2 regions of the Arthrobacter sp. Y-9 genome follow, and region 1 is predicted to be linked to the other one. Evidence: riboswitches for the same ligand, from Rfam matches in the RefSeq annotation. Region 1 holds a riboswitch; the other holds the start of a gene.

Evidence for each region. A riboswitch is a leader RNA that binds a small molecule or an ion and turns the genes downstream of it on or off. The one in region 1 is predicted to bind S-adenosylmethionine.
Region 2: linked by a shared signal. The riboswitch ahead of P9849_RS10890 (aminotransferase class V-fold PLP-dependent enzyme) and the one ahead of P9849_RS03650 (hypothetical protein) in region 1 are both predicted to bind S-adenosylmethionine.

What each region holds. Positions count from the first base shown of each region.
Region 1 covers NZ_CP121463.1:819,227-822,806, reverse strand. Annotated here, with positions in the region: gene P9849_RS03655 (cupin domain-containing protein) at 211-786, opposite strand; SAM riboswitch class IV at 1,030-1,138, shown strand; gene P9849_RS03650 (hypothetical protein) at 1,150-1,452, shown strand; gene P9849_RS03645 (VIT1/CCC1 transporter family protein) at 1,504-2,595, shown strand; gene P9849_RS03640 (YdcF family protein) at 2,726-3,580, shown strand, end outside.
Region 2 covers NZ_CP121463.1:2,415,324-2,418,903, reverse strand. Annotated here, with positions in the region: gene P9849_RS10890 (aminotransferase class V-fold PLP-dependent enzyme) at 1-1,352, opposite strand, end outside; SAM riboswitch class IV at 1,392-1,507, opposite strand; gene hisN (histidinol-phosphatase) at 1,580-2,401, opposite strand; gene P9849_RS10880 (ribosome small subunit-dependent GTPase A) at 2,466-3,563, opposite strand.

The DNA.
Region 1 (3,580 bases):
GCTGCATTGCTCACCTCGCAGTGTCGCGCTGACCTCGCTATGGAGGGTCTGAGATCGCTACCGGTTGTAGCGATCTCAGACCCTCCATAGCGAGGTCAGCGGTGGTCCGGCACTGCCATAGCGAGTTCAGGGGACACTCCACTCCAGCCTTGCGGATTCACTGCACAGAATGACCCGCCAGCGAGCGCCCGACCCCCGCGAACCACTCCCCTACGCCGCGGCGGCGGGAACCAGGACCCAGAGGACCTCGACTTCTTCATCGGTCGGGTTCAGCCAGGTGTGCGGCTCACGGCCGGGGAAGCTCAAGGTGTCGCCGGCGGAGAGTTCGTAGCGCTCATTGGAGAGGATCAGCACGATCCGGCCCTTGACCACGTGCAGCACATCGACGTCGCAGTCCACGGAGTAGAGTTCCGACTCGCCCTTGCCTCCGGGCTCGATGACTCCCCTCAGCAACTGCACCCGGCGTTCGGACCGTGCGGTGAGCAGGGTCTCGATGATCCCGTCGCCACCGAACGAGATCTTGGGAGCCTCGTCGGCCCGGGTCAGCGCCACGTCGGTCGCCGCGAACAGATCACCGATGTCCACCGACAGCACCTGGCAGAGCGTGACGAGGGACGCCACGGAGGGCGAGGTCAGATCGCGTTCCACCCGGGACAGGAAGCCCTTGGTCAGGCCGGTCACCTCGGCCACCTGCTCGATCGTCATGCGCTGAGCCTTGCGGGCCGCACGGATCCGCGAGCCGATGTTGATCGGCGCGTTGCTCGGCTCGATGGGGAGGGCTTTCATGGTGGCCTTTCAATCGCGGGCGCCGCTCGAGGTGGGGGGATCCACGAGTTGGGCACGGAAGTGTTCCCGGTCACGTTGGGCAGCTTCTGGAAGCGAGTTTAGTACCAGGGATCAAGTTATGCCTGCACCTCAACTTGGATCCGTCGCAACCGGAGTCTCCCCAGCTCAACACCGCGTCACAGGACCCCCGGCCGACCGCAGATCCCTGCCGCGCTCCGCCGTCGTCCGCTACAGTGTAGTCAGCTTCACGAGAGGTGGCGCCAAGCTCCGACTGGCCACCCGCCAACCCCATGTTCACGGGTGGCTCGGATGCAGAAGCGGCCCCGTTCTCCTGGCGGGGCAAGAGCACACGCAAGGATTCTCATGTCCGTCACCGTCCTGCCCGCCGTCGACCTCCAGAGCGGCCGGGTCACCCTGTTCCTCCACGGCGCCAGCCACCACTACTTCTGCGCGCAGCCGCATCAGCTGATCGACGCGCTGAACCGGGCGGTCCGGCCCCCTGTCTGGGAGGACGACGGCGTGCTGACGGTCCGCGTCGCGGTCACGGGTCTGCGGGCCGGACGGGAGCTCAGATTCAGCCTTCAGCCGCTCTCCCGATTGCGGTCCACCGAAACCGGAAGCGTCGGTGAACCGTCCGAAAATCCGCGGAATTTCGCGCTACAGTGAGGGCTGCGCAATGGGGCGCCACCTCCGACCACACCTCAGGAGCAGGATCCCATGAACACCCCTCAAGCGTCACCCGCCGATATCCGGCGCTGGCAGCAGTACCTTGCGGACGAACGCGCCGAAGCCTCCGTGTACCGCGATCTGGCGGCCCGTCGCGAAGGCGAGGAGAAGGCGATCCTCCTGGCTCTCGCGGAAGCCGAGGGCCGGCATGAAGCCCATTGGCTGACACTGCTGGGCGATCAGGCGGACAAGCCCCGCCATGCCTCCCTCAACAGCCGGTTCCTGGGCTTCCTGGCCCGGAACTTCGGCTCCGTATTCGTTCTGGCGCTGGCTCAGCGCGCCGAGGGCCGCTCCCCGTACGCGACCGATCCCCACGCCACCCCCGCCATGGCCGCCGATGAGCAGATCCATGAAGAAGTGGTGCGAGGCCTCGCCACCCGCGGCCGCGCCCGGCTGTCCGGGACGTTCCGCGCCGCCGTGTTCGGGGCGAACGACGGCCTGGTCAGCAACCTCTCCCTCGTCATGGGCATGGCGGCCACCGGCGTCGACAGCCAGGTGGTCCTCTTCAGCGGCGTCGCGGGCCTGCTGGCCGGCGCCCTCTCGATGGGCGCGGGCGAATACGTCTCGGTCCGTTCCCAGCGGGAACTCCTGGAGGCCAGCCGCCCCACACAGATCACGCTCGACGCCGCACCGCGCCTCGATCTGGAGCACAACGAGCTCGTCCTGGTCTACCTGGCGCGCGGCATGAGCCGCGAAGCCGCCGAGCACCGCGCCGCGGAACGGATGGGGCGCTTCAGCTGCGACTGCGACCCGAGCCTCTCCCTGCATCCCGAGGCCCCCGAGACGACGAACGACCATGAGGAGATCGGCACCGCCTGGGGCGCCGCCTCGTCCAGCTTCTGCTTCTTCGCCTCCGGCGCGCTCATCCCGATCCTGCCGTTCCTCTTCGGCATGAGCGGTTTCGGCGCGCTGGCGCTGTCGGTGGTCCTGGTGGGCCTGGTGCTGCTCGGCACGGGCGCGGTCGTTGGGCTGCTCTCCGGCACGTCGCCGCTCAGCCGTGCGCTGCGTCAGCTGCTGATCGGACTCGGCGCGGCCGGGGCCACCTACCTTCTGGGCCTGCTGTTCGGGGCCACGATCGGCTGATCCGCTCACTGACCGACGACGGCGCACCCTCCCCTGGCACACAGGCGGAGGGTGCGTCTTTGCCCACATACGGCTCGCGGCCACCCGTCCCCTCCCGGCCTCTGCGTAGAGTTACGTGCGGGAGGAACGTATGGACAACATCACCAGGGTGATCCTGGAGAACATCACCACGGTGCTCGCCATCGTGTTCGCACTGGCCGCCGCCGTGAGCACCTGGAGGGACCGCCGCCGCATGAGGAACGGGGTCTTCCTGCTCCTCGCGCTGGGCTTCGCGCTGCTGAGCCTGGGCCGGAACGACGACACGGCGTGGCTGCTGCTGATCGTCGTGCTGCTCGCCATCCTCGCGGTGCCCGTGCTCGGACTCTTCCTCGTGGTGAACGGCGTCGTCATGCTACGGCGCGAGGGACGGTCCATGGCGAATCTGCTGTCTCTCGCCGTGGGCCTGCTCGTGCTGTTCGCCCCCTTCCTGCTGGGGCTGCTCGAACGGTTTGCCGGAGGTCCCGAGGCACCCCTCTGGGTGAGCATGGTCCCCTTCCTCCTCTTCATGCTGGTGGCCTATGTGGGCTTCGTGTTCTGCGCATTCCTCCTGTACTCCTTCATCTACGCGCGTACCCGGAGCAAACAGGTGCCGGATTACGTCATCATCCTCGGGTCCGGCCTGATCGGCGGGAAGGTCCCCCCGCTGCTCGCAGGGCGTCTGGACAAGGCGGTGCAGATCCACCGGGCGGCGCCCGAAGGGTCTCGCCCGGTGCTCATTCCGAGTGGCGGCCAGGGCCCTGACGAAAGCCGCAGCGAGGGCGCAGCCATGGCCGAGTATCTGGTGGACGCCGGCGTTCCCGAGTCCGATGTGCTGCCGGAGACCGAGGCTCGCACCACGATGGAGAACCTCGAGTTCTCGCGTGCTCTGATGACGAAGAACGATCCGGTCGTCACGGTGACGACCAGCAGTTATCACGTCTTCCGGGCGGCGATGTACACCCGCCGT
Region 2 (3,580 bases), 1.6 Mb from region 1:
TGCGGGTAGCTGCGCTGATCGTTCGCGGGGACCCAGCGTCCGGCGTCGACCACGTAGTCCCAGCCGAGACCGCGCTCGCGCAGCTGCCGGATCCCCTCGATGAGACGCTCGGCGTCCTCGAGCCGGGATCCCAGACCGAAGCTGGCCCGGAGCGATCCGGCGGGCAGACCCAGCCGCTTGAGCAGCGGGTGGGCGCAGAACTTGCCGTCCCGGAGCCCCACCCCGTGCTCGGCGGAGAGGTACGCGGCGACGAGGCCCGCGTCGTAACCTTCGACGGAGAAGTTCACCACGCCGATCGAGTCGGTGGAATCGCTGAAGATCCGGTGCACGGTGACGCCGTCCAGGGCGGCGAGGCCGTCCTCCAGGTGGCGGCGGATGTCCGCCTCGTGCTGCTGCCAGGAGTCGTGGTCCAGGGACACCAGGACCTGGGTCGCCCGGGCGAGGGTGGCCGCGCCGAGGACGTTGGGGGAGCCGCCCTCATGGCGGGCCGGTCCGGTGGTCCACACGACCGAGTCGAGGCGGGCCTCCCGCACGGCGCCGCCGCCGAGCAGGTGGGGAGTGCCGGCGTCGAGCCAATCGGCGCGGCCCACCAGGACTCCGGCGCCGAACGGCGCGTACAGCTTGTGGCCGGAGAAGGCGAGGAAGTCGACGTCGAGCGCGGTGATGTCGATCCGGCGGTGCGGCGCCAGCTGGGCGGCGTCCACGACGATCCGGGCGCCGTACTCGTGCGCCAGGGCGGCGAGCTCGGCGATCGGCAGGATCTCACCAGTGACATTGGAAGCGCCCGTCACGGCCAGGAGCGCGACGCCGCCGGCTTCGAGTTCCTCCCGAAGGGCCTCCACGGTGGCCGCGATGGTCTCCCGCGCCACGAGGCTCCGGTGACCGACCCGCTGCCAGGGAAGAAGATTGGCGTGGTGCTCGATGTCCAGATAGAGGACGTCACCGGCCTGTTCGCCCTGGCGCTGGGGCAGGCAGCCCGCCAGCACGTTCAGGGAATCGGTGGTGTTGCGCGTGAAGATCACCAGGTCATCGGGGCGTCCGCCCACGAAGTCGCGCACGATCTCCCGGGCGTTCTCGTACACCGAGGTGCTGATCTGCGACGCGTACCCGGCGCCGCGGTGCACGCTCGCGTAGTACGGCAGGATCTCGTTCAGGTAGGCCGAGACCACGCTGAGCGCGGGGGCGGAGGCGCCGTAGTCGAGATTGGCGTAACGGACCGTGCCGCCCTGGATGAGCGGGGCCTGGATCTCCGCGCCGGTGACCGCGGCGAACGGATTGGCGGCCAGCGACGGCGCGTGGGTGCGTCCGGTTCCGGCGACGGCGGAGCGGGGGGCAAGGGTGTTGACGGACATGCTGAGACCTCTGCATCGTGGAGGGGCCCGCACAGGCGGGCGCCGCGCTTGCCGCACCACTTTCTGTGGCCGGCCTGGTCGTCACCCGGGGCACCCCACCGCGTCTGGAGGGTTGCCGGCCAGCAAACCGGGGTTTAGCGCTGGCACTCGTGACCTGATTACGAGAGTAAAACAGCGGCGCGTCCCCGAAGGAACGCGCCGCGAATATTACGTGGAATATGACCTGCTCAGGGGGCCTGCAGCAGATCGTCCAGCCCGGGATTGAGCCTGCGGAGGAACTCCGAATGCAGGATGCCGTTGCTGGCCACCGCGTTGCCGCCGAACGGGCCGTCCTGCCCGTCCAGCGAGGTGAAGCGGCCGCCGGCCTCGGTCACGATCGGCACGAGTGCCGCCATGTCATAGAGGTTCAGCTCCGGCTCGCACGCGAGGTCCACGGCGCCCTCGGCCAGGAGGCAGTAGGACCAGAAGTCGCCGTAGGCGCGGGTGCGCCAGACCGTGTCGTGGAGGTCGAGGAACTCGTCCCGCAGGCCGAGTTCCTTCCAGCCGCCCAGGCTCGAGTAGGAGAGGGAGGCGTCCTCGAGGCGGTGCACATCGGACACCTTCAGCCGGGTGGCGGAGGCGAGGGAGCGCCCCGTGTAGGCGCCGTGGCCCTTGGAGGCCCACCAGCGGCGGCCCAGGGCGGGCGCACTGACGACTCCGACCACCACCTGGTCGTCCTCGATGAGGGCGATCAGGGTGGCCCAGACCGGCACACCGCGCACGAAGTTCTTGGTGCCGTCGATCGGATCGATGACCCAGCGGCGGGAGGAGTGGCCCGTGGTGCCGAACTCCTCGCCGATGACGGAGTCCCGCGGCCGGGCCCGGGACAGCTGGGCACGGATGTACTCCTCGGCGCTCCGGTCGGCGTCGCTCACCGGCGTCAGATCCGGCTTGGTCTCGACCTTCAGATCCTGGGCCTTGAAGCGCGCCATGGTCTGGGCATCCACCTGGTCCGCCATGACATGGGCAAGCCGGAGGTCATCGGTGTAGTTCTGGGAGGAGTCCATCATGGGTTAAACCGTACCCACAAAGCGCGCGTCCCAGTTCATCCGGGGCGCGGACGCGATCGCGCCGTCAGGGAGCGCCGAGCTCCTTGGCCTCGCGTTCCTCCTGCGTTCCGGCGTCCAGGACCCGGCGGAGTGACTCCAGCCGGGAAGCGCCGGCGGGCCCGGCGTGTCCCTCGGCGACCCAGGCGTCCAGGCCACAGCCGATCGCCTGTGCGCCGTGCTTGCAGCCGCGCTCGCAGGCCTCGGTGCCGGGCGCCAGATCCGGGAACGCCTGCAGGATGCGTTCGGGATCGACCAGGGCGAGACCGAAGGACCGGACGCCGGGCGTGTCCACGATCCACGTCCCGGGCCGTGCCCCCGGCATCTGGAGTGCCAGGGCGGAGCTGGAGGTGTGGCGGCCACGGCCCGTGACGGCGTTGACCTGTCCGGTGGCCCGTTCGGAACCGGTCAGGGCGTTGACCATGGTCGACTTGCCGACGCCGGAGTGCCCCAGGAGGACGCTGACCGAGCCGTCGAGTTCCTCGCGGAGTTCCTCGACCGCGGTGCCCAGCAGGGAGGCGGAGCCGCCGTCGGCGCTGCGGGCGTCGATCCCGCTGGCCCCCGCCTCCGTGGTGCGGCTGATGATGACCTTGAGATCCAGGGCCTGGTAGTTCGCCAACAGCTCGGCGGGGTCCTTCACATCGGCCTTGGTGATGAGCAGGATCGGTTCGATCCCGGCGTCGTACGCGGCCACGAGGGCGCGGTCGATGAAGCCGGTGCGGGGCTCGGGGTTCGCGGCCGCGACCACGACCACGAGCTTGTCCGCATTGGCGACGACGACGCGCTCCACCGGGTCGGTGTCGTCCGCGCTGCGCCGCAGCAGGGTCTTGCGCGGCTCGATGCGCACCAGCCGGGCCAGGGTGTCCGGATCACCGGAGACGTCGCCCACGAGGGCCACGAAATCGCCCACCACGACCGGGTTGCGCCGGAGCTCCTTGGCCCGCGCCGCGATCACCGTTCGTTCTTGCGACGTTCCCTCGTCCAGGACGGCGGTGTAGCGGCCGCGGTCCACGGTGATGATGCGTCCGATCACCGCGTCCGAATGGCTCGGACGGTCTTTCGTGCGCGGCCGGGACCCTCGTTTGCTCGGCCGGAGCCGGACATCGGATTCATCCCAGGAAGACAGGGAACGACCGGATTGCC